2 regions of the Paenibacillus sp. RC84 genome follow, and region 1 is predicted to be linked to the other one. Evidence: riboswitches for the same ligand, from Rfam matches in the RefSeq annotation. Region 1 holds a riboswitch; the other holds the start of a gene.
The links. Region 1 has a riboswitch for ZMP and ZTP ahead of ABH899_RS13790 (bifunctional 5,10-methylenetetrahydrofolate dehydrogenase/5,10-methenyltetrahydrofolate cyclohydrolase). Riboswitches for the same ligand answer to the same signal wherever they lie in the genome.
Positions count from the first base shown of each region.

Region 2: it holds a riboswitch for ZMP and ZTP, as region 1 does, so the genes downstream of both, rpiB (ribose 5-phosphate isomerase B) here and ABH899_RS13790 (bifunctional 5,10-methylenetetrahydrofolate dehydrogenase/5,10-methenyltetrahydrofolate cyclohydrolase) in region 1, are expected to answer to the same signal.

Region 1 is NZ_JBGBYL010000005.1:251,904-266,966, forward strand. It holds gene ABH899_RS13765 (TIGR03943 family putative permease subunit) at 1-79, shown strand, start outside; gene ABH899_RS13770 (CobW family GTP-binding protein) at 255-1,325, opposite strand; gene ABH899_RS13775 (hypothetical protein) at 1,609-1,743, opposite strand; gene ABH899_RS13780 (lytic polysaccharide monooxygenase) at 1,929-2,990, opposite strand; gene ABH899_RS13785 (MFS transporter) at 3,465-4,661, shown strand; ZMP/ZTP riboswitch at 4,749-4,828, shown strand; gene ABH899_RS13790 (bifunctional 5,10-methylenetetrahydrofolate dehydrogenase/5,10-methenyltetrahydrofolate cyclohydrolase) at 4,914-5,771, shown strand; gene ABH899_RS13795 (cyclodeaminase/cyclohydrolase family protein) at 5,768-6,388, shown strand; gene ABH899_RS13800 (DinB family protein) at 6,531-7,025, opposite strand; gene ABH899_RS13805 (CGNR zinc finger domain-containing protein) at 7,222-7,773, shown strand; gene ABH899_RS13810 (aminopeptidase) at 7,895-9,127, shown strand; gene yqeK (bis(5'-nucleosyl)-tetraphosphatase (symmetrical) YqeK) at 9,386-10,021, shown strand; gene ABH899_RS13820 (MFS transporter) at 10,417-11,646, shown strand; gene dhaS (dihydroxyacetone kinase transcriptional activator DhaS) at 11,721-12,305, opposite strand; gene ABH899_RS13830 (bifunctional cytochrome P450/NADPH--P450 reductase) at 12,636-15,063, shown strand, end outside.
Region 2 is NZ_JBGBYL010000013.1:46,040-61,102, forward strand. It holds gene ABH899_RS25835 (L-threonylcarbamoyladenylate synthase) at 1-126, shown strand, start outside; gene ABH899_RS25840 (manganese efflux pump MntP) at 367-939, shown strand; gene ABH899_RS25845 (low molecular weight protein arginine phosphatase) at 1,024-1,605, shown strand; ZMP/ZTP riboswitch at 1,708-1,788, shown strand; gene rpiB (ribose 5-phosphate isomerase B) at 1,954-2,412, shown strand; gene ABH899_RS25855 (TIGR01440 family protein) at 2,442-3,101, shown strand; gene ABH899_RS25860 (serine hydroxymethyltransferase) at 3,205-4,455, shown strand; gene upp (uracil phosphoribosyltransferase) at 4,696-5,325, shown strand; gene wecB (non-hydrolyzing UDP-N-acetylglucosamine 2-epimerase) at 5,350-6,486, shown strand; gene ABH899_RS25875 (AtpZ/AtpI family protein) at 6,684-6,917, shown strand; gene ABH899_RS25880 (ATP synthase subunit I) at 6,910-7,278, shown strand; gene atpB (F0F1 ATP synthase subunit A) at 7,305-8,084, shown strand; gene atpE (F0F1 ATP synthase subunit C) at 8,191-8,403, shown strand; gene atpF (F0F1 ATP synthase subunit B) at 8,514-8,999, shown strand; gene ABH899_RS25900 (F0F1 ATP synthase subunit delta) at 8,996-9,544, shown strand; gene atpA (F0F1 ATP synthase subunit alpha) at 9,561-11,075, shown strand; gene atpG (ATP synthase F1 subunit gamma) at 11,124-11,987, shown strand; gene atpD (F0F1 ATP synthase subunit beta) at 12,032-13,441, shown strand; gene ABH899_RS25920 (F0F1 ATP synthase subunit epsilon) at 13,589-13,993, shown strand; gene ABH899_RS25925 (NADH-quinone oxidoreductase subunit A) at 14,183-14,548, shown strand; gene ABH899_RS25930 (NuoB/complex I 20 kDa subunit family protein) at 14,533-15,051, shown strand; gene ABH899_RS25935 (NADH-quinone oxidoreductase subunit C) at 15,048-15,063, shown strand, end outside.

The DNA of each region.
Region 1 (15,063 bases):
CGTAATCCAAAAAATCAAAGAGCCTTCATCCCCTTACGTGTATCCGTATGCCGGTGATTTCGCCGATCTGGGGAAATAGAGGCTGTGGCAAAAACAAAAACCGCTTTCCGACGGAAGGCGGTTTTGTGCGGTGCAAGAGCCGGATGCAGAAGGTTCTTAATCGGTAGACATACTCAGGCAGAACAGGGAGGAGGGGACAAAAAAATCGTAAAGATCGTGCCGAATAGAAGGTGCCTCCCTATCCGTGCCTGAAGCTATTTCCGTCTGCCGGACTCGGGTTCAAGGGACTGCGGTGCATCCAGAAGACGTTCCCATTCTTCGCTCAGCCGGTCCGCATCCAGATCAATCCCGATAAACACGAGATAGGGCTTTCCCTGATAAAAGGAAGGCTCCCAGTAGCTCCGTTTTCCTGCGTATTGCAGCAGATGCATGTGCCCGGATTCCGCGAACGTCACATAACCTTTGGCGCGGATCAGACCGTCCTTCCACCGCTGGAGGAAGGCGTCCACATCCGCTTTGGTCAGCCCCGCAGCCCGATTCCACGGGAGGGTGACGGTACGGACGCGGGAGTGGGAAGACGCGGTTTCCGCCGGTGCCGGCGAATCTGCGGAATGCATGCCGCGTCCGGAGCCGGCTGTGCTGGGCTCCTTCGGATGAGTCCGGATCTTCGTCATCCGGATAGGCCGGACCGTCAGAGGCACATTCTGCGCAGGCTGGACTCCCTCCAGGATCGGTTTAAGCTCAATGCGGCAGTGAGTCGTATACACGAGCATAGCGTGCCCGTTCAGCTTGCGTATCGCCTTCTCGATTTGGTGCAGCCGGATGCGGTGCACATAATCCGTTTTGTTGACCAGGATAAGGTCGGCAACTTCGACCTGCCTGCGAAGCGTTCGCACGAGCTGTTTGTCCGATGCGAACAGGCTGTTGTAATCCATGAAGTTTTCGGCATCGAGCACAGTGATGACCTGCTTGAGGGCAACGCGGTCCAGCAGACCGGGTTCCGTAAGCACATCGGCAATTTCTTCGGGGTTGGCCACGCCGGTCAACTCGATGAACAACATATCCGGATTGCGCAGAAGCAGAGCCTGCAAGCTGCCGGTAAGCTCGCTTTTCTTACTGCAGCAGACACAGCCGTCCAGCAGTTTTTCAATCGAAGCGGAGCTGTGCCCTTCCAGAATTAAGCCGTCGACATCCGCCTTGCCCAGCTCGTTCATCAATATTCCCGGGCGCAGACCAAGCTTCTTGGATTCTTCGAGCATACGGAGCAGAAGGGTCGTTTTACCGCTGCCCAAAAAACCGCTAAGTACGAATACAGGTATTGTCACGGTTTTAGTTCCTTTCTGAAATAAAAGATATGTTCTCATTGTATTCTTGTCCGGGAACGAACATGCAACAAAAATCGTAATCGTTACGTTTAAATTTATTGTACAGGAATCAGTGCTGTCCGGCAAACGGAATGTCTTCATTAGGAGGGGAGTGGAAGGCAGCTTCCAGAGCTTCCTTATGTTTTTGTAATCCGGGTAAAAAGTCCTTTATTTTTCAAAGCGAAAAAAAACCTCCACGCCCATTAAAGGGGATGGAGGTTTTTTTAAAATTTCCTATGCTTTATTACAGAGACTGTTGAGTTTTAGCGGAACCCGCAAAGGTCTGAAATTGATCCTTTAATTTCTGGCGGGCGTCTTTATTGCGGAGTAAGTAAGCAGCTCCTAGACCAATTGCAGTAAACATCATTTTTTTACCCATTTTCGTTTACCTCCTCGTATGTTAAGGTTGCTGGCTCTACAGAAAATTACCCGCTCAGCCCGATGCTAAACATTTTTCCGCGTAATAAACTAAAAAGAGAGGGCGGTGCTGCCGTGCAGACCCATCTTCTTCAAATAAAAAAGACCACCCGATAAGAGCTCGGATGGTCCTTCTTGTTGAGTGAATTAAACGGTTTTCCAAACGTCGGCTTTACCAGGAGTTTCGCCTTGTGTCCACCATTTGGCTTCGTAAACGACACCGTTGTAAGTAACGCGGTTGCCTGCTGTGTAAACGGAGGATGCGCTCCAAGCAGGTGCAGTCGTGCCGCCACCGCCGGCCGTTGTTTTAGCCGTTACAGCGGAGCTTGCAGCGGAAGTGTTGCCTGCTGCGTCTTTCGCTTTAACCGTGAACGTGTAGCTAGTGTCAGCCGTCAGGCCTGTTACCGTGAAGCTGGTTGTCGTGGAAGTTCCTACAAGAGTGGAACCTTGGTATACATCGTAACCCGTTACGCCGACATTATCGGAAGAAGCGCTCCAGTTCAGAGTTACGGAGTTAGCTGTTACGCCGGAAGCAGTCACGCCTGCAGGAACAGTAGGAGCTTGATTGTCTGTAGGTGTACCAGTTCCGCCACCGTTTACGTTAACGTCGATTACGTTGTAGAAAGCGTTAGGCGTATCGGCGATTTCCCAAACAGCCAGGATTACGTTGTAACCGCTGCGGGCAGGAACGTCACAAGTGTGGGAAGTGGAAGGGTTCGGTTTTTTACCGCCGTCGTTGAAGGAGCAGAACAGTTCGAAATCCGAACGTTTCAGAGCTGCGTTAGGATTCCAGCCAGTTTTCGTGATGTAGTATTTCCATTCTCTCGTTGCGTGTGCGGCAGTCAGCTTCCAAGTGAACGTATTGCTTCCGCTGTTGATGTTCACTTTGGACCAGCGGTCTGCAGTTTGAGCGTTCAGTTCAGGGAAAGCGGCGCCAGCGCCGGCGATTTGACCGTCAGCAGGGCCTCCTGCAGGGTAGCTGCCAGGTGCTTCAAGGCTTTGCGGCTCGTACACGATGGCTCCGCAGTTTTTGTTAATGCCTTGATTACAGAGGGCTGCGCGGCTTGCCGGACCTGTGATATAACCATGAGCGGAAGCGCTTTCAGCGAAAACGAGCGAGCAGATGGCACCGATTACGAGCGCAGCAAATGCTACGAGAAAAGGAGAAACTTTGAAAAGAGAGCGGTTCCATGAAATGGATTGGGACATTAGTTTAATACCTCCGATTTGAGTGAATTTGGAATACAGGGAATTTAGAACTATACTGCTGCGAATCGTAAAAAATCATAATGACACAAACCAGAGTGATTCTGGTGGATAGGTCAGGATTCGGCATCGTAAGCAGTGAATGGCTATCTACCGAGAGCAGCAAATGAGCTTTAATTCCTGCCTGTCAAAAAGTTTAGCATCTACCTCCTGTCAATTTATGTCTAAATGAATCAATTCACCTCCTCATATCCATATTATAGTATAAGGTAGAAGCAATGAAAGTAGGTCTTTAGAACTATTTATAGACATAAAATGGTGTAAATAGTAAAACATCTCCTCCGAAATATCCCGAAAATTTGGATATTTTTTTGTAAAAATCGTAAATTCGAAAATAAACTAGAATTAAAAGGGAAATTGTCGAAAGAAACGAATTAGAAGTATACGAATGCGGAAGAGGAAGGGAGTGAGCCGGTTATGAGTGTTGCGGCAGACATCAAATTGTTTATTTCCGTCAAAAAAGCATGGATTTTGGTCCTGGCGATGGTTTTGTACGGAATCGGCGTCGGGATTTTGGCGCCCATGAACGCCATTTACTTAAAAGAAGGGATCGGACTCGGGAAAGGCGAGATCGCGTCGATTTTTGCCGTTTCGCTTGTGCTCAATATGATTTTCACGATCAGCGTGGGCATTCTAAGCGATAAGATTCCGCGGAAGAAAATCATCCCCATGGCGGCTTCCGTGGTGTGTGCGGCCGGGCTGCTGATCTATATGAGAGCCGACGGGTACGTATCCGCGCTGGTGGGCATGTCGATCGCATCGGCCCCGTCCGGGATGGTTATGGGTCAGATGTTTGCCATGGCCCGAAACCATTTCTCGAAGCTGGCGCCGGACATCGTGGAGATTTCGCAGCTCTGGCTGCGCGCGTCTTTCAGCGTGGGTTTTTTTACGGGACTGCTGCTGGGAGCGAACATTTACTTATGGTTCACCTTCTACGGGGTACTCTGGGGCAATCTTGCGGGATACGCGGCACTCTTCGTCCTTCTGATGTTTTACCGGGAAACGGTGGAAGCGCCTTCCAAAGCGGTCGTTAAGAAGAGCGGCGAACCCTTCTCGCTGGCTATGCTGGCCGCGCTGCTTATGCTGTCGTGCGCCGATGCGATTCGGGGACTGTATCTTCCCCTTGTCGTGAACGAGAAGTTCGGCAATCCCGAGCTGATGTCTTACATCTGGAGCGCGCAGGCGGTGTTCGAATTGTTGTTTATGACGGTTGCGGGCTATTGGGCGCTGAAATACGGCTTCAAGCCGGTCATTCTATTCGCCGGCCTGTTCGCTCTGATCGTCTATCTGGTATACGCCAATGTCGATTATCTGCCGTTCTTTTTCGCCATGCAGCCGCTATATTCGTTTTACGTGGCCGTGCTGCTCGGGGTGGCAATGGGCTACGTCCAGCGGATGTTTTTGCACAAAACCGGGTTCGGAGCCAGCCTGTATGTCGTGATTACTCAAATGGCTTCTCTGGTCGGCTATTTCCTGCCGCTGCTGATCGATGGCATCACGCCGTCCATCTTTTATATCCCGGCTGCGCTCATTGTCGTCTCCATGCTGCTTATCACGAGAACGATGCTGAAAGAACGCGGCAGCAGAAAACCGGGAAACGTACAAACTTTGTAAGTGAGGCGGTGTGCCAACCGATCTTGAAAAAAAATGCTTCTCCGGCACTTTACCGTAAAACGTTCGCTGTGCTAAAATGAGGCCACTGGAACGGTGTGTAACTGGCGGAACGTGGGGAACCACGGGGGAGCACACGGGAAATATAGCCGTACGCCTGGGCGAAAGTATTTGCAGATAACGGGAAACCGCGATCTGCGGATACTTTTTTTGTTTTCTTTTTGCAGGGAACCAATAAATCGGGGGGCGGAACACATGGGAATGTTAATGAAAACGGCAGATCTTGCCGGTCGGTTAAGGGAATCGATCCGAATAGAAACGGACGCGTGGAAAAAGCGGGGAATAGAACCTTCCCTGGCGGTTGTACTCCTAAAAGGAGATCCGGCTTCCGAATACTACGCCAGAGCCAAGGAAAAGACGGCGCAAAAACTCGGCATCGGCTACCGGCTGATGGAATTCGATCCGGCTATTACGCAGTCGGAATTGCTCGGACATCTCGGAGAGCTGAACGAAGACAAAAGCGTGCACGGAATCATGCTGGAGCTTCCGCTGCCCCGGCATTTGAACCCGTCCGAAGCTTTCGAGATTATCCGCTCCGACAAAGATGTGGACGGGATTACGCCCGGCAGCAAACTTGCCTGTTTCCTCGGCACAAAAGGGCTGTACCCGGCAACGCCCCAGTCCTGTATCCGCATTCTGCAGGAATTCGGATTCGGACTGAAAGGGCGGCATGTGGTGCTCGTCGGGAGAGGCGAGACTGTCGGCAGGCCTTTGATGCCTATGCTGCTGCGGGAGCACGCGACCCTTACGGTATGCCATTCGCACACGGAGAATCTCGCGCGTCATATTGCCGGTGCGGACATCCTCATTACAGCGGCCGGAAGGGCGGGGATGGTTACCGCGGACATGGTGCACCCGGATCTGGTCGTTGTCGATGCGGGCATCAACGAAACGGACACGGGATTAACGGGGGATGTGAGCCCGGACGCTCTGCAGCGGGTAAAGGCGATGACGCCGGTGCCGGGAGGCGTAGGGACGTTAACGACGCTGATCTTGTTTGAAAATCTGTTAAAAGCGGTCGGAATGCAGATCGGGGAGGGAGCGCACAAATGAGGGTGTACGATCAGTCGATTCGCGAATTTCTGGCCGAGGCTTCTTCGGGCTCCCCGGTGCCCGGCGGAGGAAGCATTGCCGCTTTGGCCGCAGCCCTCGGAGCGTCCATGGGATCGATGACCGCCAGCTTGACCACGGGCGCCAAGTTTAAAGAGCAAGAAGCCGCGATGCTCGAGAATGCGGATCTTTTTCGGCAGGCCATCGTGCGGTTCGAATCCTTGCAGGAAAAAGATATGGCTTCATTCAGCCGGTTCATGAAGGCGCTGAAGCTGCCGGCTTCCACTTCCGTGGAGAAAGAAGCCCGGAGTCTCGCTATCCGGGAAGCCTCCGCTTATGCGGCGGATGTGCCGCTGGAACTGATGGAGGCGTGCCTCGGGGTCATGCGGCGGCTGGCGGCCCTGGCCCCGGAAGTCAACAAGAATGTGGTGTCCGATCTGGGAATTGCCGTTCTGATGCTGGAAGCCGCGGTACAATCCGCCTGGATCACGGTGGAAATCAACTTGAATGCCATGTCCGCCGACAGCCGGAACATATACAGAGACAAAGGAACGCTTCTGCTGAGCGAATCGGAAGAAATAAAGCGGAATGCTTTGATACAAGTAAGAGAGCGGATTTGAGAAGCCGCTTGGGGCCGCAGAGCTTTCCGATCATGGACGGCAAGATGTACCGTTCCGGCAATGATACCAAAAACCGTCTGAGCTTCTTCTGAAAAGAAGAGTTTCAGACGGTTTTTGTTGCCGGTTTAACGAGCCCGCGCGTTTATTCGCAGCTGCGAGTCGACGGCCAGGAGCCTTGAAGCTTGCGGATCAGCACGATCTCGCCGGTATGAAAAGCGTCGTGCTGGATGACGCTGCCGATGCGGAAACCGATCGGATGATCGCGGTATAGAGCGTCCATGTCCAGATCGGATTTGGTATCCAGAAGGCTGCCGATGCGGGTATGAACGGCGTCGAGCTCACGAAGCGTCCGCTGCCACGCTTCTTCGGAACCGTGCGTATCGGGCGTTTTGAATGTGTCGTCGTTATTCTGGGCCCAGTGGTCCGGTTCTTCGCCCTGGAGATGCTCCAGCAGCCGCTGCTTGTAGTAGACCAGATGGTTGACTGTCTCCCAGATGGTATTGCCCGCTTCACCCGGCGGCCGCCAGGAAGCTTGCTCGGCGCTTATCCCGCTAACGGCGTCTTTCAGAGGGGCATACCAGTCTTCCGTTCCGTAAGCGTGTTCCCAACCTCGTTTGAGAAGATCCAATCCGTTCATTCGATTTCCTCCTGAATTAAGAATGGTGTAAAATTAGAAAAGCGATGTCATCATGCGTGGACAGGTTGTGCAATGAGCCTGCCCGTTAGCGAACAATTCGACAGGTTTATTGTAACCATCTAAAACGATTATGATGGTTACACACTGGATTTTAACATCAATTGGAAAAAGACTCAATCTTTATTCGGAGGTTGTTTTGGAAAATTCGGCTTTAGAGTTTATGAACAGCCAGTGGTACGACTGGCGGGGAACGGGGCGGAGCGAGGACAGGCTCGACCGGCCGGGCTGGCTGGAAGCTTTTCTCGAGAAGTGGGAGCTGCAGGCCCAGGTGCCTCCGCAGCCCCACGAACGCGCCGCCCTCGGCGAGCTCCGGCAGGCTATGCGCGCGATCACGGAATGCGCTTGCACTAACAGCGAGCCGGATCGCGCGGACATCGCCAGGCTGAACGAAGCGATGGCTGAAGTGCCTTCCCGACCGGTTCTGGCGAGGGAAGAAGGCGGCTGGCGGCTGGAGCGCAGGACGGGCGATAGGGGCTGGGCCGCGGTCATGGGCCAGGTGGCCGTCGCATTTGCGCGGCTGCTGGCGGAAGAAGACGTGCGGCGGCTCAAAATGTGCGCCAATGAAGACTGCCGCTGGGTTTTCTTCGACGAGAGCAGAAGCCGGACGGCCCGGTGGTGCGACGATAAGATGTGCGGCAACCTGATGAAAGTCAGGCGCTTCCGGAAACGCCGGAAAGAAAACGATTGATCCGGCGCCGGAGTATTTTGCGGCCGTGTAACAAGGAATACGGCTTCGCAAGTCGAAGATGTAAGAGGAACCTACATAACGAGCAGACCGAGAGTGAATTTACCTACAAAGGAGAATGAATATGGCCGATCAATTCGAAAGAAATCTGGAAAAATACGCCGAGCTAGCGGTGAAAGTCGGTTTGAACATACAGCCGGGTCAGTCCTTATGGGTGAATGCTTCCATTCAGCAGGCCCCTCTAACCCGTTTTATTGCGCAAAAAGCATACGAAGCGGGAGCGAAATCGGTCCACGTGGAATGGATGGACGATGTTATTACGAAGCTGAGATATACGCTTGCTCCCGACGATTCGTTCGATACCTATCCGGCGTGGAGAGCGCAGGCGGTAGAAGAGCTGGCCGAAAACGGCGGCGCTTATCTGCTTATCGAATCAGGCAACCCGGAACTGCTTCAGGGAGTGAAGCCCGAACGCATCACGGCTTATTCCAAGGCAGCGGGCAAAGCGCTCGTCAAGTGGAGAGAATACATGACCTCCTACAAGATGACTTGGTCTATTCTTGCGGCGCCTTCCACCGGCTGGGCCCGCAAAGTGTTCCCCGATCTGCCGGAAGATGAAGCCGTGGCCGCTTTGTGGGAGGAGATTTTCAAAGCTACCCGAGTGGATCAAGACAATCCCGTTCAGGTCTGGGAGCGGCATAATGCCACGCTCATGGCCAAAGTGGAAGAGCTGAACGCCAAACAATACCGGAAGCTTCATTACCGGGCGCCGGGCACGGAGCTGAGCGTAACGCTGCCGGAGCGGCACATCTGGTGCGGAGGCTCGACTGTGAACGAGAAGGGGGATGCTTTCAATCCGAACGTGCCGACGGAGGAAGTATTCGTATCTCCGCTTAAGGACGGCACGAACGGAGTGGTTCGCAGCACGAAGCCGCTGAGCTATCAGGGAAATCTGATCGAGAATTTCACGCTTACGTTTGAAAACGGCCGTGTCGTGGACTTTCAGGCAGAGAAAGGCTATGAAGCGTTAAAAGGACTTCTCGAACTGGACGAAGGAGCCCGCCATCTGGGCGAGGTTGCGCTTGTGCCTCATGAGTCGCCTATTTCCGCGAGCAACATCATATTCTTTAACACGCTGTTCGATGAGAACGCGTCGAATCACCTTGCTCTGGGGAAAGCCTTCGGCTTCAGCATCCCGGACGGAACGAAAATGTCGGTGGAGGAGCTGACGAAGGCGGGCCTCAACGACAGTATTACCCACGTGGACTTCATGATCGGTTCGGCGGAAATGGACATTGACGGAGAACGGGCCGACGGGACGATTGAACCGATTTTCCGCAAAGGGAATTGGGCTTAATTACCCGTAAAATGCTGCAAATCGGCCTGTAAAGGCAGGGTAACGAGCGCGATAAGGATATCAAAGGTCAGCCGGGATTGCCGGCTGGCTTTTTCTTTGAGTGCATCCGTTCTTTTCTTTATGTGCAGCTCGTTATGCGTTTCTTACGGAAGCGTGCGGCGGGCTTTTTTGTTTTTAGGAAAGGTTTATTTGGAATTACCTGGGATATCCTTTTATACTTACAAAGTGGCCCTTATAAAACTAATGGGGAGTGAGGTAATGAACGTTTACGAGCATCTGGTCCAACCGGAACGGTCAGGCGACCTGAAAAAAGATGTGTATGCTTTTCTGACCGAAAACGGACACCGCGAAACCGCGGAGCACTGCATGAAGGTGGGCGAGAAAGCCCGCGAACTGGCCGTCCGCTTCGGGGCGGACCCGGAAACAGCGGCATCGTCCGGTTATTTGCATGATATCAGCGCCGTTTTTTCCAACGATACGCGTATTTCCGTGTCGGTTCAGCTTGGGATCGAAGTGCTTCCGGAGGAAGAAAGCTTTCCGATGATCATTCACCAGAAGATGTCGAAAGCGATAGCACGGGATCTATTCGGAGTGGCGGACCCTCAGATCTTGAGTGCCGTTGAATGCCACACCACGCTCAAAAAACAGGCATCGCAGATGGATAAGCTTCTTTTCACAGCCGACAAAATCGCCTGGGATCAGAAAGGCAATCCTCCATATCTCGAAGAGCTGAATAGGGGACTTGCGCTTTCGATAGACCATGCCGCGTTTGCCTATATCCGCTACTTATGGAACCGGAAAGACACGCTGAGAGTCGTTCATCCATGGCTTAGAGAGGCGTACGCGGATTTGTCGGGACGAATTGGAAGTGAGCCGGAAACGTGCGGAACCTAAGCCGGGGAAAAATTTTTGCACTGTCAATCGTTCTGATCGTTTTACTGGCTCCGTTTGTTTATGTTCAGGGAAATAAAATGGCCTATGCGGAAAGAGTCAGGAGTTACCTGCTCCAGGAAAAAAGCTACAAAGAAGAGGAACTGGCATCGGTCAAAGGGATTTGGGGGATGAAACTTCCTTCGGAAAAGCGAAGGGAGGGGTAGGAGGTCAACAACCGAAACGAACGGGTTTTAGTTTTTATGTAGACAATTTAAATAATTGTTGACCTAAAACCAAACGTTATTATATTATGTTTATGTATTAAATAAACCGAACGAGATATCGTTTGTTGACCAGGTCTTATTCTGAGTCTGAACAAAATCTCAGTGGGAAATCACAGGAAGGGGCTCTCAGTCGTGTTTAAAAATACTTTTGTCAGAACGATTATTTTATCCAACGTTCTGCTCCAGCTTGGCATCTGGGTAAGAAACTTTGCCATTCTGCTGTACGTGACGGATATAACGAATAACAATCCCAAGTTTGTATCGTTAATCTCAGTCGCCGAATTTACTCCGATTTTTCTTTTCGCGATTATCGGCGGAACGTTCGCGGACCGGTGGAAACCGAAGCGGACGATGATCGTTTGCGATCTTCTCTCGGCGTTGTCCGTATTCGCCGTCCTGCTTGTCGTCATGTTCGGTTCGTGGCAGGCGCTGTTTTTCGCGACGCTGGTGTCGGCGATTTTGTCGCAATTCTCCCAGCCGTCCGCATTGAAACTGTTCAAACAGCATGTCCCGGAAGAGCAGCTTCAAGGGGTCATGGCGATGTTCCAGACGTTAATGGCCATCTTTATGGTATTCGGCCCGATTCTCGGGACATTCGTGTACCAGCACTACGGTCTGGAAATTTCGATTGCGGTCATGGGGGTTTGTTTCATCGCTTCCGCCGCCGTTCTTACTTCACTACCGGCCGATCAGGAGAATCCGGCTAAGGCGGAACGCAATTTCATGCAGGAAATGAAGGACGGACTCCGTTACGTGTGGAACAGCCGTGCATTGAAGACGCTTGGAGGAACGTTCGTCGTTTCGGGCTTGGCGGTAGGGGTTATTCAGCCTTTGATGCTGTTTATCGCTATCGAAAATCTCGGGCAGGATAAACTGTTTCTGCAATGGCTTCTGGCGGCGAACGGAATGGCAATGCTGGCAGGCGGGGGTTTCGTCATGGCACTCTCGAAAAAAATGCAGCCGCAATCACTGCTTGCGGCGGGGCTTATCGCCAGCACCGTTGGAACGATAGGAATCGGCTTGTCCACAAGCGTTCCGCTGACGATCTTTTTCCAGGTGGTGAATGGGCTGTTTTATCCGTGCATCATGATCGGAATTAACACCATGATGATGAAAAACACGGAAGCGGCTTTTATCGGCCGCGTGGGAGGCGTATTAACGCCGATGTTTATGGGGTTTATGGTCATCGGCATGTCTGCCGCTGGATTTATGAAGGATATTTTGTCCCTTCAAACGGTTTATGCCGGAAGCGGAATTCTCTTCTTGCTCGGTGCGCTGCTGCTAGTTCCGCTAATGCTGCGCCGGACGGAACCTCCCCGGGAGAGCCAAGGCGCAGCAGCGGCAGCGGACAGCACCGACTAATCAAACGGCATCGCACGCAGTCCTGTACTATAAAAAAAGCCTCCCCTTTTGTTAGAAGGGGAGGCTTTTTGGCGTTAAGGCGCGGCTTCAACCGGCTGCGGTCCGGCATGTCGGCTGAGCGCGCGGAGCAGCGTACCGTCTACGAGGTCGCTGATCCGTTTCATCATCGTTTCGGGCAGTTCCTTCATGCCCGTTTTGACCCATTTGACGACGATGCCTACGAACGCGAAGGTATAAAATTCCGCAATAAAACATTTGTCCGCATCCGATACGTCAAGGCCGGAGGAAGCATCGTCCACTACTCGTTTGATCATGTCCTTGGTAGCCTCGAACAAATAGCCGTCAAACGCGTTTTGTCCCGGAGTATGGAGCGCGTTGATATAGAACAATCGGTTTTTCATCAAATAATGCAGGATTTGTACGGCCATGTCGCTCCAGTGTTCGTAATCGCGGTAATCGGCGATGCTTTCCACCGCTTCCGAATAGTAAATCCAGTGAACCAGGTCGTATTTGTCTTTAAAATGATAATAAAAGGTCTGTCTGTTCAGTCCGCTGCCGGAGGAAATATCCTGAACACTGATTTTAGCCAAAGGTTTCGTTTCCATCTGCTTTTTAAGCGATGCGGCCAGCGCTTTTTTGGTCGTTTGCGAATCGGTCATGATGTCACCTCGATATGGTTCTTCACACTCCACTTTCCAGTATAAAGGAATTGAGATCTTTTTAAAAATGTAGGAACGGATACGTGCGATTCGTTAACGGAAAAATCGGATTCATAAATAGACAATCCGGGTAAAGTGTTTTGTTTTTGGACAATTCGCTGGAATTGTCTATTTTGCGGGGGCGGTTTTTTGCGTTACACTGGAAATGATTACATAAGGCATCCATACAAGTGGTAATTTTTTCGCAGGCAGCCGCTGGAGAGCGAGAAAAATGGATAGCCGTTCCTTTCTTTTCAAATAGTAGGGAGGATGTGTAAGTACCAGTATGGCATGAACAAGGAGGGCGAGAGTGTCTTGGCTAAATCAGAACCGTTAATTCCGCAGCCCAAAACCTACGGGCCGCTCGGCAATCTTCCGTTAATTGATAAAGAAAGCCCGCTGCAATCGATGATGAAACTGGCGGATGAGCTGGGTCCCATTTTCAAGCTGGAGATGCCCGGCAGAACGCAGCTGCTGATCTCCAGCCACGAGCTGGTCGCAGACGCTTGCGACGAATCCCGTTTTGATAAGAAAATCGGAGCCGCTCTTTCGAATGTGCGCGCGTTTGGGGGAGACGGGTTGTTTACCGCGCACACGGATGAACCGAACTGGCAGAAGGCTCATCATATTCTGCTGCCGACGTTCAGCCAGCGTGCCATGAAGGCGTACCACAACATGATGGTGGACATTGCGGTCCAGCTCATCCAGAAGTGGTCCCGGCTAAACGCGGACGAAATCATTGATGTACCGGAGGATATGACGCGCCTGACGCTGGATACGATCGGATTGTGCGGGTTCAATTACCGGTTTAACAGCTTTTACCGGGAGCAGCCGCATCCTTTTATTACAAGCATGGTAAGAGCGCTTCACGAAGCGATGAATCAGACCCAGCGTCTCGGACTTCAGGACAAGCTGATGGTCATTACGAAGAGACAATTCAACCATGACATCCAGGCGATGTTCGCCTTGGTGGACAAACTGATTGCCGAACGAAGGGCCCAGGGAACGGAAGGGATCGATGACCTGCTGTCCCACATGCTGAACGGCAAAGACCCGGAAACGGGCGAATCCCTGGGTGACGAGAATATTCGCTATCAGATCATTACGTTCCTGATCGCGGGCCACGAGACCACAAGCGGACTTCTCTCGTTCGCCCTTTATTTTCTTCTTAAAAATCCCGACAAGCTCCGGAAAGCGTACGAAGAAGTGGACCGGGTTCTGACCGATCCCGTGCCGACTTACGCACAAGTCCGCGAGCTTACCTACATCCGGATGATCTTGAACGAAGCGCTGCGGCTTTGGCCGACGGCTCCCGCTTTCGTGCTTTACGCGAAAGAAGACACCGTGCTGGCCGACAAATATCCGCTGCAAAAAGGGGATAGCCTGACAGTGCTCATTCCGAAGCTTCACCGGGACAAGACCGTGTGGGGAGATGACGTGGAATCGTTTATTCCCGAGCGGTTCGAAGACCCGGGGAAAATTCCTTACGATGCGTACAAGCCGTTCGGCAACGGACAGCGGGCCTGCATCGGCCAGCAGTTTGCCATGCAGGAAGCTACGCTTGTGCTCGGGATGGTTTTGAAGCATTTTAACATTATGCCGCATAGGGATTATGTCCTGAAGGTAAAAGAAACGCTGACGATGAAGCCCGAAGGCTTCACGATGAAAGTGGAGCCGCGCCAGCAAGGCGTTGCCGTCACCATTCCGGGGACTGCGGTTTCCGCGGCGGATGACAAGCGGGTCAAAGAACAAGCCGTTCCGCTCAGCGTGAACGCCCACAATACGCCGCTGCTTGTGCTGTACGGCTCGAACCTCGGTACCGCCGAAGGCATTGCGCGCGAACTGGCCGATGCGGCGAAATACCAGGGCTTCCGCCCCGAAGTCGCTTCCATGAACGACTATGCCGGGAAGCTGCCAAAGGAAGGGGCTCTGTTCCTCGTAACCGCCTCCTACAACGGCAAGCCGCCGAGCAACGCCAAAGACTTCATGGACTGGCTCGAAAGCGCGGAACCAAGCGAAATCGCCGGCGTCCGGTTCGCCGTGTTCGGCTGCGGCGATCATAACTGGGCGAGCACGTATCAGGACGTTCCGCGCCGGGCCGACGAGCTGCTTGCCTCCAAAGGAGGGCAGCGCCTTGCCGGCCGGGGAGAAGGCGATGCCAGCGGCGATTTCGAGAAGCAGCTGGAAGACTGGCGCGAAGCGCTGTGGCCGGACGTCATGAAGGCGCTGGGCCTGGAGCTCGCCGAGATCTCGGAGAAGGAGAAAAGCTCGCTCAGCCTGCAATTTGTGAGCGGCTTCGCCGGTACGCCGCTGGCGGAATCCTACGATGCCGTGCATGCGGTCATCGCCGGGAACACGGAGCTTCAGCGGGAGGGAAGCGGGCGCAGCACCCGCCGGATCGAGGTGAAGCTGCCCGAAGGCGTGACCTACCGGGTCGGCGATCACCTGGGCGTCCTGCCGCGCAACTCGCGCGAAAGCGTGGCGCGTGTGCTCCGCCGGTTCGGGCTGCAGGGCAGCGACCACCTCATTCTGAGCGGAAGCGGACGAAGCGCCGCCCATCTGCCGCTGGACCGACCGGTGAGCCTGGAAGATCTGCTGGGCCACAGCGTGGACCTGCAGGAAGCGGCAACCCGGGCCCAGCTGCGGGAGCTGGCGGGCTGCACGGCGTGCCCGCCGCACAAGCGCGAGCTGGAAGCCCTGCTGGAAGAGGACGCGTACC
Region 2 (15,063 bases), on a different contig from region 1:
CTCCGGCAGTTCGACCGCGAGGGAGCGACGTATATTCTCGCGGAAGGCTGCCCGGACACGGGAATAGGCCGTGCCGTCATGAACCGTCTGCTGAAAGCGGCGGGTCAGGAAGTCATCCGGGTTTAAACACACAAGGGCAAACCCGGTGCCCGTAGAACGGCCTCTTAAACTCTCCGGTTCGTATAAGGTAACTGCCGTCAGAGGCTAAGCTTCGGGCAGTTGCAGGTCCCCCGGAACGTCTTTATTCTTTTCCGTTCCGAAAAGCAGCCGCCTGTATCGGTTATGCAGACAGGTACAAGTCCATAGCATGTTTCCCGGTTTGTCCGCATATCTTGAGAGAGAAAAAGTGGACAGGGGGAAATACCAATGGCGGCACTGGCGGGCGTGTCACCTTTCGTATGGGGCCAACTGGTGACGATCTTCATCATGGCTATTGCGCTTGGTTTTGACGCGTTTTCTTTAGGGATTGGAATTGGAATGAGGGGTATACGCCTGCTGCATATTCTTAAAATCAGCATCGTGATCGGTCTCTTTCATATCCTCATGCCGCTGCTCGGCATGTATGCGGGACATTATCTCGGTTCTTTACTCGGACAAGTTGCCGTAGCGGCCGGGGGCGGTCTGCTCATTTTGTTAGGATCCCATATGATTTACAGCTCGTTCCGGGGAGAAGATTCCAATGCATTCGATCATCGCACCTTCTGGGGAATGGTCCTGTTTGCGTTAAGCGTGAGCGTGGATTCTTTTTCTGTCGGCGTTTCGCTGGGGATTTTCGCAACGGATGTGGTTTTGACGGTGCTGCTTTTCGGATTGCTGGGCGGAGGCATGTCGATTCTGGGGCTTATGCTCGGGCGTCATGTGGGAAGCTGGATCGGTGAATACGGAGAAGCGCTGGGCGGTGTGATTTTGCTGCTGTTCGGTCTGAAATTTCTGCTGTAAAGTGTCCCTGATTTCAAAAAAACGGTACAATATATAGAGAGCGGAATAACCCGTTGGAATACTCTGTAAGGAGGTAGACGAAACATGAAACAGATCCTTTTTGTCTGTACCGGAAATACATGCCGCAGCCCGCTGGCTGAAGGGATTTTGCGTCATATGGCCCGGCAGGATAACCTGGAAGTCCATATCCGTTCTGCAGGGGTTTTTGCTTCCGACGGCAGTCCGATTTCCCGGCAATCTTCCTCCGTTTTGCGTGAAAAAGGCTGTGAAGCTTCTATCAGCTCCAGTCTTCTTAGATCCGCAGACGTGGATTGGGCCGATCTCATCTTAACGATGACACAAGATCATAAACGCGCCGTTATTCAGCGGTTCCCGCAGGCGGCGGATAAAACACATACACTGAAAGAATTTGTAGAAGACGACCCCAAGGTTATCACGGCTGCCGCGGAATGGGAGAAGCTGATTGCCGAAGTGCAGGTTAAGCATGCCCTTTCCGAAGAAATCACGATAGAAGAGCGGACACGGCTCATCCACTTGGAAAAACAACTCCCGGATTACGATATTTCCGATCCTTACGGCGGTTCGTTGGAGCTTTATCGCCATACGGCGGAAGAAATCGAAGAAGCGCTCGTTAAACTGGTTCAAAAGCTAAAGGAAAGCCGATGAGCGTCAAACGGTCGCAGTATCTTTCTGCCCGGCCTAACAAAATCTTCATTTTTTAGCGGCTTTACAGTTTTGCGGGAATACGGTAAGATAGGGGCATAAAAGAAGACCCGATGTAACTGGCGACGAGTGGGTGTAACCACAGTGGAGCATCGGGGTATACGGCCGGTCGCCTGGGCAAAAGAGCAGTACATGCGTATTTACGCGTGTCATGCTCTTTTTTTCATTGTCTCTTAACGATTACACAGGTGCAGGTTAAGTCGGAATTTGCCGGTTTTTTTTCTCCGGCCGATCGGTTTGGGTTATAATAGAGCCAAACGCAGTTTATTCCCACCCGAGGAGGGCTTTTCAATGAAAATTGCAATTGGCGCCGATCACGCCGGATACCGGCTTAAAGATGTTATCGTTCCTTACCTGGAATCGTTAGGTCATGAAGTGAAGGATGTCGGCTGCAACTGTGAACAATCGGTCGACTATCCGGACTACGCCGTTCCGGTTTGCGATATGGTGCTTAACGGGCAGGCGGACAAAGGTATTCTGATTTGCGGTACAGGCATCGGCATGACCATTGCCGCGAACAAAATGCCGGGCATCCGCTGCGCGCTTGTGCACGATATGTTCTCCGCGAAAGCAACCCGGGAGCACAACGACACGAATGTGCTTGCTATGGGAGAACGCGTAATCGGACCCGGCGTGGCGCAGGAAATCGTCAAGATCTGGATTGAGACCGAGTTTTCGCACGGCGAACGTCATGAGAACCGCCTGAACAAAGTGAAGCTTTTGGAAGAGAAGAATACGATTCATCCGTAAGGAGCTCTATTTTAAATGGAGGTGATCGTATGAATGACGGTGAGAAAGCCTGGCTGGACGGAATAGGGCCTGCGGTTGAGGCCAATTTCCGGGCGCTGATTGAGGCCGGCGGCTTAAGGCGCGGCCAGATCGTCGTGTTCGGTACCTCGACCAGCGAGGTCCGGGGCCAGAGAATCGGCACGTCCGGTACGCCGGAAGCGGCCGAGCGCATTTTCGCCGCCGCTGTCCGGGTGGCGGAAGAACACGGGCTGCGGCTCGCCTTCCAGTGCTGCGAGCATTTAAACCGCGCGCTTGTCGTCGAAGAAGCGCTGCTGGAGCAAGACTCCCGGCTGGAGCCGGTGAATGTAGTGCCGGTGCCCAAGGCGGGCGGCTCGATGGCCGCCCATGCATACCGGCACCTGGAGCGCGCATGCGTCGTGGAAGAGATCGCCGCCCATGCGGGCATCGACATCGGCGACACGCTGATCGGCATGCACCTCCGCCGGGTAGCCGTCCCTGTGCGCCCGCCCGTGAAACGGGTGGGTGAGGCGCACGTGACGATGGCGTATACGCGTCCGAAGCTGATTGGCGGACAACGGGCGGTGTACGAAGCTGTCCCGGAGAGCCCGGGCATTCCCGTACTCGTCGGCGCTGCTGCTCCTGCCCGGACAAGTCCGGGAAGTGCGGCAGACAGCGGCGCCTGCGAATAATGTATCTGGAGCCGTGATAAGCGGGGGACCTTTTTTTCTGCTTATCCGGCTTGTACAAAGTGAAACTGATTGTGATTTTAAAATCCATGGGAGGTTGTTATAGATGGTAGAATTTTTGCGTAAACAGGACCCGAAAATCGTTGAGGCTATGAACCTGGAGCTTGGCCGTCAACGCGACAAAATCGAGCTGATCGCTTCCGAAAACTTTGTAAGCCAGGCGGTTCTTGAAGCTATGGGCACCGTGCTGACGAACAAATACGCGGAAGGCTACCCGTCCAAGCGTTATTACGGCGGCTGCGAGTACGTGGATATCGTCGAAGATATCGCGCGCGACCGTGCGAAGGAACTTTTCGGGGCCGAGCATGCCAATGTACAGCCTCACTCCGGCGCTCAAGCGAATATGGCCGTTTATCTGGCCGCGCTGAAGCCGGGGGACACAGTCCTGGGTATGAACCTGGCGCATGGCGGACACTTGACACACGGCAGCCCCGTCAACGCGTCCGGTATCCTCTATAATTTCGTAGCTTACGGCGTAAGCGAACAGGATTCCCGCATCGATTACGACGATGTCCGCAAAGCCGCGTTCAAACACAGACCTCGGATGATCGTTGCAGGGGCAAGTGCTTACCCGCGCATCATCGATTTCGAAAAACTGGGACAAATCGCGGACGAAGTCGGCGCCCTGTTTATGGTTGACATGGCTCACATCGCGGGTCTTGTTGCGGCAGGTCTGCATCCGAACCCGGTTCCGCATGCCCATTTTGTCACGACAACGACTCACAAAACGCTTCGCGGACCGCGCGGCGGTTTGATTCTGTGCCGCAAGCCATGGGCTGCCGCAATCGACAAAGCCGTATTCCCGGGCTCCCAAGGCGGACCGCTGATGCACATCATCGCCGCTAAAGCCGTTGCGCTGGGAGAAGCCCTGCAAACCGACTTCAAAACATACGGAAAGAACGTTATTGATAATGCCAAAGCGCTGGCTGAAGGTTTGACGGCCGAAGGCATCAACCTCGTTTCCGGCGGTACGGACAATCACCTGATCTTGATCGACCTGCGCAGCCTGAACATCACGGGTAAAGACGCCGAGCATCTTCTTGACGAAGTGGGTGTGACCGTCAACAAGAACGCGATTCCGTTCGATCCGACCAGCCCGTTCGTAACCAGCGGTATCCGTATCGGTACGCCTGCCGCGACTTCCCGTGGAATGGATACGGAAGCCATGAAGCAAATCGCCAAGATTATCGCCCTTACGCTTAAAAATCCGAGCGATTCCGCCGTTCACGAGCAAGCCCGCGGACTCGTTAAAGAAGTTACCTCCAAATTCCCGCTGTACACGGGATTGGAATATTAATTCTTCCATATAAAATAGCCTGCTTTCCAGTAGGCGGTTTGTGAATCGGGGAACCCGTAAAGGGTTCCTTTTTTTATGAAAAAAAAGAGGGTGGATTGTTCATACAAAAGCAGATTCTTGTCATAAGAGAGTGTGCTTTTTGGGGAGGATATCTAAACAGACATATGATATAATGGACGAGGTTTGTGGAAAGTTGGAAAGACATCCAGATCAGCCAGATCGATATTCGGGAGGAATACTATGAGTAAGGTGTTCATTTGCGACCACCCCTTGATTCAGCACAAACTCACATACATAAGAGACGTAAATACGAAAACCAAGGATTTCCGTGAATTGGTGGATGAAGTCGCCACTTTGATGGCGTACGAGATTACGCGTAATATCCAGCTGGAGAACATCCAGGTCAAAACGCCTGTAGCGACTGCGGACTGCCGGATTATTTCCGGACGCATGCTCGGGATTATCCCGATTCTCCGCGCAGGACTCGGCATGGTGGACGGGATTCTGAATCTGATTCCGGCTGCGAAAGTAGGCCATATCGGGCTGTATCGCGACCCCGAGACGCTTCAACCTGTCGAGTATTATGTGAAATTACCCACAGATGTACAGGAAAGAGAATTGATCGTCGTGGACCCTATGCTGGCGACGGGCGGTTCCGCTAACCTGGCTATCACCGCTTTGAAAAACCGAGGATGCGTGCAAATCAAGCTGATGTGCCTGATCGCCGCTCCTGAAGGGATCGAAGCCGTCCAGAAAGAGCATCCGGACATTGACATCTATGTGGCCGCTATCGACGATTATCTGAACGATCATGGTTACATCATTCCCGGTCTGGGAGACGCGGGCGACCGTTTATTCGGTACGAAATAAAGTATTTTGGGGGGACGTACGTTCATGAAAAGGTTGAAAGTGATTACGATTTTCGGTACAAGACCGGAAGCCATCAAGATGGCTCCGCTTATTTTGGAGCTTCAGAAGCATCCGGAACAGATTGAATCACTCGTGGCCGTAACGGCCCAGCATCGTCAAATGCTGGATCAGGTGCTTGAGTTGTTCAATATCCAGCCAGATTTCGACCTCAACGTCATGAAGGACCGTCAAACACTCAACGAAGTTACTATCCGGGTTCTTCAAGGCCTGGAGCCTGTTTTCCGCGAAGCGAAGCCGGACCTGATTCTGGTGCACGGCGATACGCTGACCACCTTCCTTGCCAGCTATGCGGCCTTCCTGCAGCAGATCAAAGTCGGCCATGTGGAAGCGGGCTTGCGGACCTGGAACAAGATGTCGCCGTATCCGGAGGAGATGAACCGTCAGTTGACTGGCGTCCTCGCGGATTTGCACTTTGCTCCGACCCAGTTGTCGGCAGGCAACCTGCGCAAAGAGAATAAATCGGAAGACACGATTTATGTTACCGGCAACACCGTAACGGACGTATTCCAGTACACCGTGAAGAAGGACTTCCACCATCCGGTTCTGGACTGGGCGGAAGGCAAGCGTCTCATCCTGATGACGGCCCATCGCAGGGAAGCGCAGGGCGAGCCGCACCGTCAGATCTTCAACGCGGTCAAGCGCATTGCGGACGAATTCGAGGATGTCGCGATCGTGTATCCGGTTCATCCGAGCCCGGCCGTTAAGGAACCGGCTTATGAGATTCTGGGCAACCACCCGAGAATTAAACTGATTGATCCGCTCGACGTGTTCGAATTCCATAATATTTATCCTCATACTTATATGATTTTGACAGATTCCGGAGGTATGCAGGAAGAAGCCCCTTCTTTCGGGATTCCGACCTTGGTTCTTCGTGACACTACGGAACGTCCGGAAGGCGTAGAAACCGGAAACTTGGAAATGGTTGGTACAGACGGGGAAAAAGTTTACGAGCGCGCACGCGCTTTGCTCACCGATCCGCAAACGTATGATCGTATGAAAGACGCTGTGAACCCTTATGGGGACGGACAAGCTTCCCGCAGAATCGTGCAGGGAATCCTTCACCATTTCGGCTATAAAACGGAAAAACCGGACTCATTTTGACGCAACTCTTTCGACATTGTGACGATGCAATGACAAAGGTCACACTGTACAGTTCCACTGTTTGGTTTTAAATGCTGAAATCCCTTGATATACAAGGGATTTCGGCAGTGCTGTTCACGAAATGTTTGATTTTATACGAATTGACAAAGTAGACTTTGCTCCGATACAATATATGAGGATTGATAGGGGTCAAAGCCATGAAAAACAAAGGAAACCGCGATAATCCTTGGAGGGCGGCCGGCCTTGTAGGCGCACTCGGGCTTGATATCGCTATCTGTACACTGCTCGGCTACTTCGCCGCGAACTTCGCAGTCCAGCGTTTTGGCGGTCCGAGAAGCTGGATAGTAGCAGGCGTGATGCTTGGTCTCTTCGCGGGGATCGCTTCGGTTATCATGCTGCTTAAGAAGTTTCTGGAGGAACCCGATGAATGACCTGCTCAAGAAAGCTATGCGTATCGCACTTCTGCTTCTCGCCGCATGTTTACTGGTCTGGGCGCTTGTCCCTTCCGTACGCACGGTAGCTGCAGGATTATCAGTAGGTGCGGTTGCAAGCGGCATCAATGCTTTGCTCCTTCAGCGCAGAGTCGATTTGATCGGCAAAACCGTTGCAGAGCGGGGCGCACAGCGTATGAGTCTCGGATTTTTAAGCCGTCTGGCTACCGTGCTCCTTGCCGTTATGATTGCGCTTAAATTTCCACAACATCTTGATATCGCCTCAACCATTATTGGTTGCTTTTTGGTTCCATTTATACTTTTGCTAGTCGGCATTTTGAGTCGTCCACACAAACCGTAATGCATGGAAAGGGGTGAAATTGGAAAATGCATGAGTTTCCCGTGCTACACTTCGAAAATGGTATCGATATTGACATTTCAACCTTTTTGGCGATTATCGTATCCTGCGTGGTTGTGTTAGTCCTGGCTCTTCTGTCCGTGCGGAATCTGTCCGTCGACAAACCTTCCAAATTGCAAAACTTTATGGAATGGGTCGTTGAGTTCGTTCATAACACGATTGCGAGTACGATGCCGCTCAGCAAGGCAAAGTCCTACATTTCGTTAGGATTGACATTAATTATGTTTATCTTTGTCTCCAACCTTCTCGGTCTTCCGTTCGGTATCGTAACCGACCATCATAATGGATTTACGCTATTCGGTCAGCAAGTCTTGACGGATGCCCGTATTCATGAGCTGGAGGCAGCAGGCAAGCATGCTTCTGTGGCTTGGTGGAAATCACCGACAGCCGACCTTTCCGTAACGTCCGCACTCGCCCTGATGGTGTTTGTTATGACGAATACACTCGGTTTGACACAGAACACGAAACATTATCTGAAGCATTACTTTGAGCCGTTCTGGTTCTTCCTGCCGCTGAACATCATTAAAGAGCTTTCCAAGCCGTTGACGCTTGCTCTTCGTTTGTTCGCGAACATCTTTGCGGGTGAGGTTTTGATCTCCACCATTATGATGCTGGGTGTTGTAGGGATACCGCTGCTCGCCGTTTGGCAGGGCTTCAGTATCTTCGTAGGTGCCATCCAGGCATTCTTGTTCACCATCCTTACCATGGTTTACATTTCCCAAGCTACCGTTCATCATGAAGATCACTAAATGATCGGCTCAGCTGCGATTAGCAGCTCTGCGCGGCTTCCGCAAGGCGTGGGATCCATATACACATTACAGGTACAAAACCTATTTTCTGAGGAGGAAATTTTTCATGGAATTCCTGGCAGCAGCATTAGCAATCGGTTTGGGCGCACTTGGCGCTGGTATTGGTAACGGTCTGATCGTAAGCAAGACAGTAGAAGGTATCGCTCGTCAACCTGAGCTTCGTGGTACTCTGCAAACAACGATGTTTATCGGTGTTGGTATCGTCGAGGTTGTTCCGATTATCGGTGTCGTTCTGGGCTTCCTGATTTTCTTCAAATAATTCGCATAGCCTCGGTTGGGCGGGGAAGGCCTGAGCCATCCGCGCCTTCGCTATGAATTAGGTTTTTGAAGAATCGCCCCAGCACACAGTTACGGAAAGGAGTGACTCGAATGTCTTGGAATTGGGAATCGTTCGTATTCGCGCTTGTCGCGTTCGGAATTCTATACTGGGTGCTCAGCAAATACGCCTTCGGTCCGTTGCTCGCAACGATGGAAGAGCGCAGAAAGCTGATTGCCGACCAGATGAACTCTGCTGACGCAAGTCGTGTTCAAGCCGAGCAAATGCTCGAAGAACAGAAGCAGGTAATTCAAGAGGCACGTAAAGAAGCTTACCAAATGATCGAGCAAGCTAAATTGACGAGCTCCAAGCAAGCCGAAGAAATCGTCGATAAAGCGAAAGGCGAAGCGGACCGCGTGAAAGAAGAAGCGGTACGCGAGATCGAAAGCGAGAAAAACAAAGCGGTTGCAGCACTGCGCGGTCAAGTTAGCGCTATGTCCGTTATGATCGCTTCTAAAATTATTGAAAAGCAAGTTGACGAAAAGTCACAGGAAGAATTGGTGAACCATTACCTGAATGAGGTAGGGGGATCTAAATGAGTGACATCGTGGTAGCGAAAAGATATGCGAAAGCACTTTTTGAAGCTGCGAAGGAGCAGAACACGGTCGCTCAAGTTGAAACTGAACTGACCGAGATTGTTCAGACGATCCAGGATCATGCGGAACTGCGCAGCGTTCTGGATCATCCGAATATCGACGTGCCTGCGAAACGTCAGCTTTTGTCGAACATCTTTGCGGATCGGATTTCTCCGCTCGTTATGAATACGATTAAACTCCTGATCGATAGAAGACGGCAATCCCTGCTTCCTATTGTACTGTCCGACTTTGTTCAGATTTCCAACGAGTCGCTTGGCCAGGCAGATGCTACGATTTACACAGCCCTGCCGCTGTCTGAAGTACAAGTCAAGGAAATTGCAGACAACTTTAGCCGTATGACCGGCAAACAAATTCGTGTACAGACGGTAGTCGACCCGAGCTTGCTTGGCGGCATTACTGTTCGGATCGGTGACCGTCTATACGACGGCAGTTTGGCTGGCAAACTCGAACGTTTGGAAAAATCGCTGAAACAAGCTCAAGCAATGTAGATAGGGGTGAGGTTCGTTGAGTATCAGACCTGATGAAATCAGCACGCTGATTAAGCAGCAAATCGAAAATTATACAGCAGATCTGCAAGTCGTTGAAGTCGGTACGGTTATCACTATCGGTGACGGTATCGCTCGTGTGCACGGCTTGGAGAACGTCATGGCCGGTGAGCTTCTCGAGTTCGCCAACGGCGTTGTGGGCATGGCGCAGAACCTGGAAGAAAACAATGTAGGTATCATCATTCTCGGACCGTATTCCGACATCCGCGAAGGTGACCAAGTTAAGCGTACAGGCCGCATTATGCAGGTGCCTGTAGGCGAAGCGCTGCTCGGGCGCGTTGTTAACGCACTGGGTATGCCGATTGACGGCAAAGGACCGATCGAAGCTTCCGGATACCGTCCGGTTGAATCCGCGGCTCCTGGCGTTATGGCGCGTAAATCCGTACACGAGCCTATGCAGACCGGTATCAAGGCGATTGACGCGCTTGTACCGATCGGCCGCGGCCAGCGTGAGCTGATCATCGGTGACCGTCAAACCGGTAAAACGGCGATTGCCATCGATACGATCATCAACCAAAAAGGCAACGGCGTGAAATGTATCTACGTGGCCATCGGTCAAAAGCAGTCCACCGTTTCCAACGTAGTGGATACACTCCGCCGCAACGGCGCTCTCGATTACACGATCGTGGTAACCGCGAGTGCATCCGAACCGGCTCCATTGCTCTTCCTGGCTCCTTATTCCGGCTGCGCAATGGGCGAATACTTCATGTACAAAGGCGAGCATGTCCTGATCGTTTATGACGATCTGTCCAAACAAGCTGCCGCTTATCGTGAGCTTTCCTTGCTCCTCCGTCGTCCACCGGGCCGTGAGGCTTATCCGGGTGACGTATTCTATCTTCACTCCCGTTTGCTTGAGCGTGCAGCTAAGCTGAACGACGAACTGGGCGGAGGCTCCATCACGGCGCTTCCATTCATCGAAACTCAAGCGAGTGACGTATCGGCGTACATTCCGACCAACGTTATTTCCATTACGGACGGTCAAATCTTCTTGGAATCCGACCTGTTCTATTCCGGTCAGCGTCCGGCCATCAACGTGGGTATCTCCGTATCCCGTGTAGGTAGCTCCGCTCAAGTGAAAGCCATGAAGAAAGTTGCCGGTACCCTGAAGACTGACCTTGCACAATATCGCGAATTGGCTGCTTTCTCGCAGTTCGGTTCCGACCTTGATAAAGCAACGGTTTCCCGTCTGAACCGTGGTGAGCGTACACTGGAAATCCTGAAGCAGGGTATTAACGAGCCGATGCCTTTCGAAAAACAGGTTATCAGCATCTATGCCGCTACTAAAGGATTCCTGGACGAATTGCCGGTTAAAGACATTACCCGTTACGAAAAAGAATTCCTTGCATACCTCGATGCCAACAAACCGGAAATCGCCAGCTCCATCCGTGACACGAAGGATCTTACTTCCGACACGGAAAAAGCGCTGGTTGCAGCTATCGAGACATTCCTCAAAGGATTCTCGGTATCCGAATAATTATGAGAATTTGCGATTCCATAATCAAGCTGCAGGGGGTGAAACAGTATGGCTAAGGGTATACGCGAGATTAAGCGTCAGATTAAGAGCAAACAGAACACAAGGCAGATCACTAAAGCGATGGAGATGGTCGCGGCTTCCAAGCTGAAGCGCGCCCAGAACAATGCGGAGGCATCCCGTCCTTATGCGGATAAGATCCGCGAAGTGGTGTTTAGTGTGGCTGCAGGCTCGAAGGGCGTTCAGCATCCGATGCTCCAGGTTCGTGAAGTCAAACGCACGGGATATCTGGTTTTGACTTCAGACCGCGGACTCGCTGGCGGTTTTAACGCCAACGTGCTTCGGAAGGCGTTAAATGCTATTCGTGAGCGGCATAAATCTACGGATGAATATGCGGTTTTCGTTGTTGGCCGCAAAGGCAAGGATTTCTTCAAGCGGAGAAACATCCCGGTCTTTGACGAAGTCTCAGGTCTCAGCGATTCTCCGACGTTTGCCGATATTAAGCAGCTCGCTTCGTCCGCTGTACAGAACTTCATCGACGGCAATTACGACGAGCTGTACGTCTACTACAACCAGTTCCATAACGCAATTACGCAAACGCCGGTTGAGAAAAAGCTGCTGCCGCTCGAGCAGCCGGAGTCCGGCAGCAGCGCTGTCTCTTCTTACGAATATGAGCCCTCCGCCGAAGGCGTTCTGGAAGTACTGCTTCCGAAGTATGCGGAAACGGTCATTTTCAGCGCCGTGCTGGAAAGCAAAGCGAGCGAATTCGGCGCGCGTATGACCGCTATGGGTAGCGCGACGAAGAATGCGACGAAGATGATTGCAGAGCTTACACTTTCCTACAACCGTGCACGTCAGGCGGCAATTACCCAGGAAATCTCGGAGATTGTTGCCGGTGCCAACGCATTGAACTAATGCGCAGTGCGGAACTAAGCATTTGAGTACAGGAGGGAAATACAATGAGCAAAGGACGTGTTGTTCAGGTCTTGGGACCAGTTGTCGACATCGAGTTCGAACGTGGACATCTTCCCGAGATTCTGAATGCCATTAAAATTCAAAAAACTGCTCAATCCGCTGATCAAGAAAACAGCGAAGTGACAGTTGAAGTTGCCGTACACCTTGGCGACAACCAAGTACGCTGTGTGGCTATGTCTTCCACGGACGGTCTCGTGCGCGGAATGGCAGCTATCGATAGCGGTGCCGCTATCTCCGTACCGGTCGGTCCTGCTACGCTGGGTCGTGTATACAACGTACTGGGCGATCCGATCGACGGCAAAGGTCCTGCGGACCGGACCCTGACATCCCCGATTCACAAGCAAGCTCCTGAGTATGTCAACCTGACGACTCAAGCTGAAATGCTGGAAACGGGTATCAAGGTTATCGACCTTCTTGCTCCTTACATGAAGGGCGGAAAGATCGGCCTCTTCGGTGGTGCGGGTGTAGGTAAAACCGTAACCATGCAAGAGCTTATTCATAACATCGCGCAGGAGCATGGCGGTATCTCCGTATTTGCCGGCGTAGGTGAAAGAACACGTGAAGGTAACGACCTTTATCACGAGATGAGTGATTCCGGCGTTATCGCCAAGACCGCAATGGTGTTCGGTCAAATGAACGAACCTCCAGGCGCGCGTCTGCGTGTTGCTCTTTCCGGTCTGACTATGGCCGAGTATTTCCGTGATGAGGAAGGCCGTGACGTACTTCTGTTCATCGACAACATCTTCCGTTTCACACAAGCGGGTTCCGAAGTTTCCGCCCTCCTCGGACGTATGCCGTCCGCGGTAGGTTACCAGCCTACGCTGGCAACCGAAATGGGTCAACTTCAAGAGCGTATTACTTCCACGACCAAAGGTTCCGTAACGTCGATTCAAGCGATCTACGTACCGGCGGATGACTACACTGACCCGGCTCCGGCAACCGCGTTTGCCCACTTGGACGCAACGACTAACCTCGAGCGTGCCATTGCCGCGAAAGGTATCTTCCCGGCGGTTGACCCGCTTGCCTCTTCTTCCCGTATCCTGACTCCTCAGGTAGTAGGCGAAGAGCACTATGAAGTGGCGCAAGGCGTTAAGCGTCTGCTTCAGCGTTACAAAGAACTTCAAGATATTATCGCGATCCTCGGTATGGACGAGTTGAGCGAAGAAGACAGGGTTGCCGTTAACCGCGCAAGACGCGTAGAACGCTTCCTGTCCCAACCGCTCCACGTTGCCGAAGCGTTTAACGGTATGCCAGGTCTCTACTGCCCGGTTAAAGAAACCGTACGCAGCTTTAGAGAACTGCTTGACGGTAAGCATGACGATCTGCCGGAAGCAGCTTTCGTTAACGTAGGTTCGATTGATGAGGCCGTTGAAAAGGCAAGAACGATGGTATAAGCAATCGGGTCATGCGGGCATCTGCCTGCTTTCCCGGGTTTGAGCCGAGTCGGGGAGAGGATCTCTCGCAGAGCGCTTCTTTCTGACAAGGTGAAAAGCTTACGAAGCGAACGAACTTTCTAGCGAAAGTTCTGGGGAGGAATGAGCGTGAGTACTTTCCTTTTGGAAATCGTAACTCCGGAGCGCATCGTATATACCCAGAATGTTCACATGGTAAGTGTCGACGGCATCGAAGGCCAACTTGGCATTCTTCCGAACCACATTCCGTTTGTGACACCCTTGAAAATCGCACCCGCCACGATCAAATTTGAGAATGGCAAACAAGAAACTGTCGCTTTGAACGGCGGTTTCATGGAAGTGCGCAAAGATAAGGTTGTCATCCTGGCGGAAAGTGCGGAGCTGCCTGGCGACATTGACATCGAACGTGCGAAGTCTGCGAAGGAACGCGCCGAGAAACGTTTAACGGGTAAGAAGGACGAAGCTGATTTCCAGCGCGCCGAACTTGCTCTTAAACGGGCGTTGAACCGGATCGGGGTTTACGAGCATAAATAAGCAAGAAGAACAGAGGACGTTCATGCGTCTTCTGTTTTTTATTTTCTCAGCAAAGTATACGCTTACATCTAAAATCATTTTCATTAGACACATTTTTTGAGCGTATGCTATAATTGGAAAGGCGTTACATTACCAAATTTTATGAGATGATTCAAGATTTCTTATGAAAATGGAGGCGGTTTCAAGCAGATGTACGCGGTAAAGTATGTGATCGTAGCCATTTTCGTCGCACTCGGCATTTTGCTTCCGGTTGCAGCTCTTACGATCGGCAGATGGCTTAGACCCAACAAGCCGAACGAAGACAAGGCGACCACTTACGAAAGCGGAAATGAGCCGGTAGGGGAAGGTCAGGTCAGGTTCAATATCCGGTATTATCTTTTCGCCTTATTGTTTGTTATTTTCGATGTAGAAACCGTATTTTTGTATCCGTGGGCCGTGGCGTATAACAAGCTGGGGCTGTTTGCACTGGTGGAAATGTGTATTTTTGTCCTGCTTCTCGGTGTCGGGCTACTTTATGCTTGGAAGAAGAAGGTGCTGCAATGGACTTCAATTTAGAGTCGATAACTCCGGAGGATCGTGCTGAACTGGATCGTAACGTGTTTATGACAACCCTGGAGCAGGTCAAAGCCTGGGCAAGGAGCAATTCCTTGTGGCCGCTCACTTTCGGTCTTGCCTGCTGTGCCATCGAAATGATGGGTACGGGCGCATCGCATTATGATCTGGACCGTTTTGGCGTTATTTTCAGGACATCTCCCCGCCAATCCGATGTGATGATCGTGGCCGGCACGGTGACGAAGAAAATGGCTCCGCTGCTGCGCCGTCTGTACGATCAAATGCCGGAACCGAAGTGGGTCATTGCGATGGGGTCCTGCGCTACAGCGGGCGGTCCGTACGTAAAATCTTATGCGGTTGTAAAAGGCGTCGATCAGGTGGTTCCGGTTGATGTCTATATTCCGGGCTGTCCGCCGAATCCGGCGGCATTGATTTATGGAATCAATAAGCTTCAGGAGAAAATCCGTTACGAGGCAAAAACCGGAAAGCAGGTGACGAACCTGTGACCGATAAGGAAA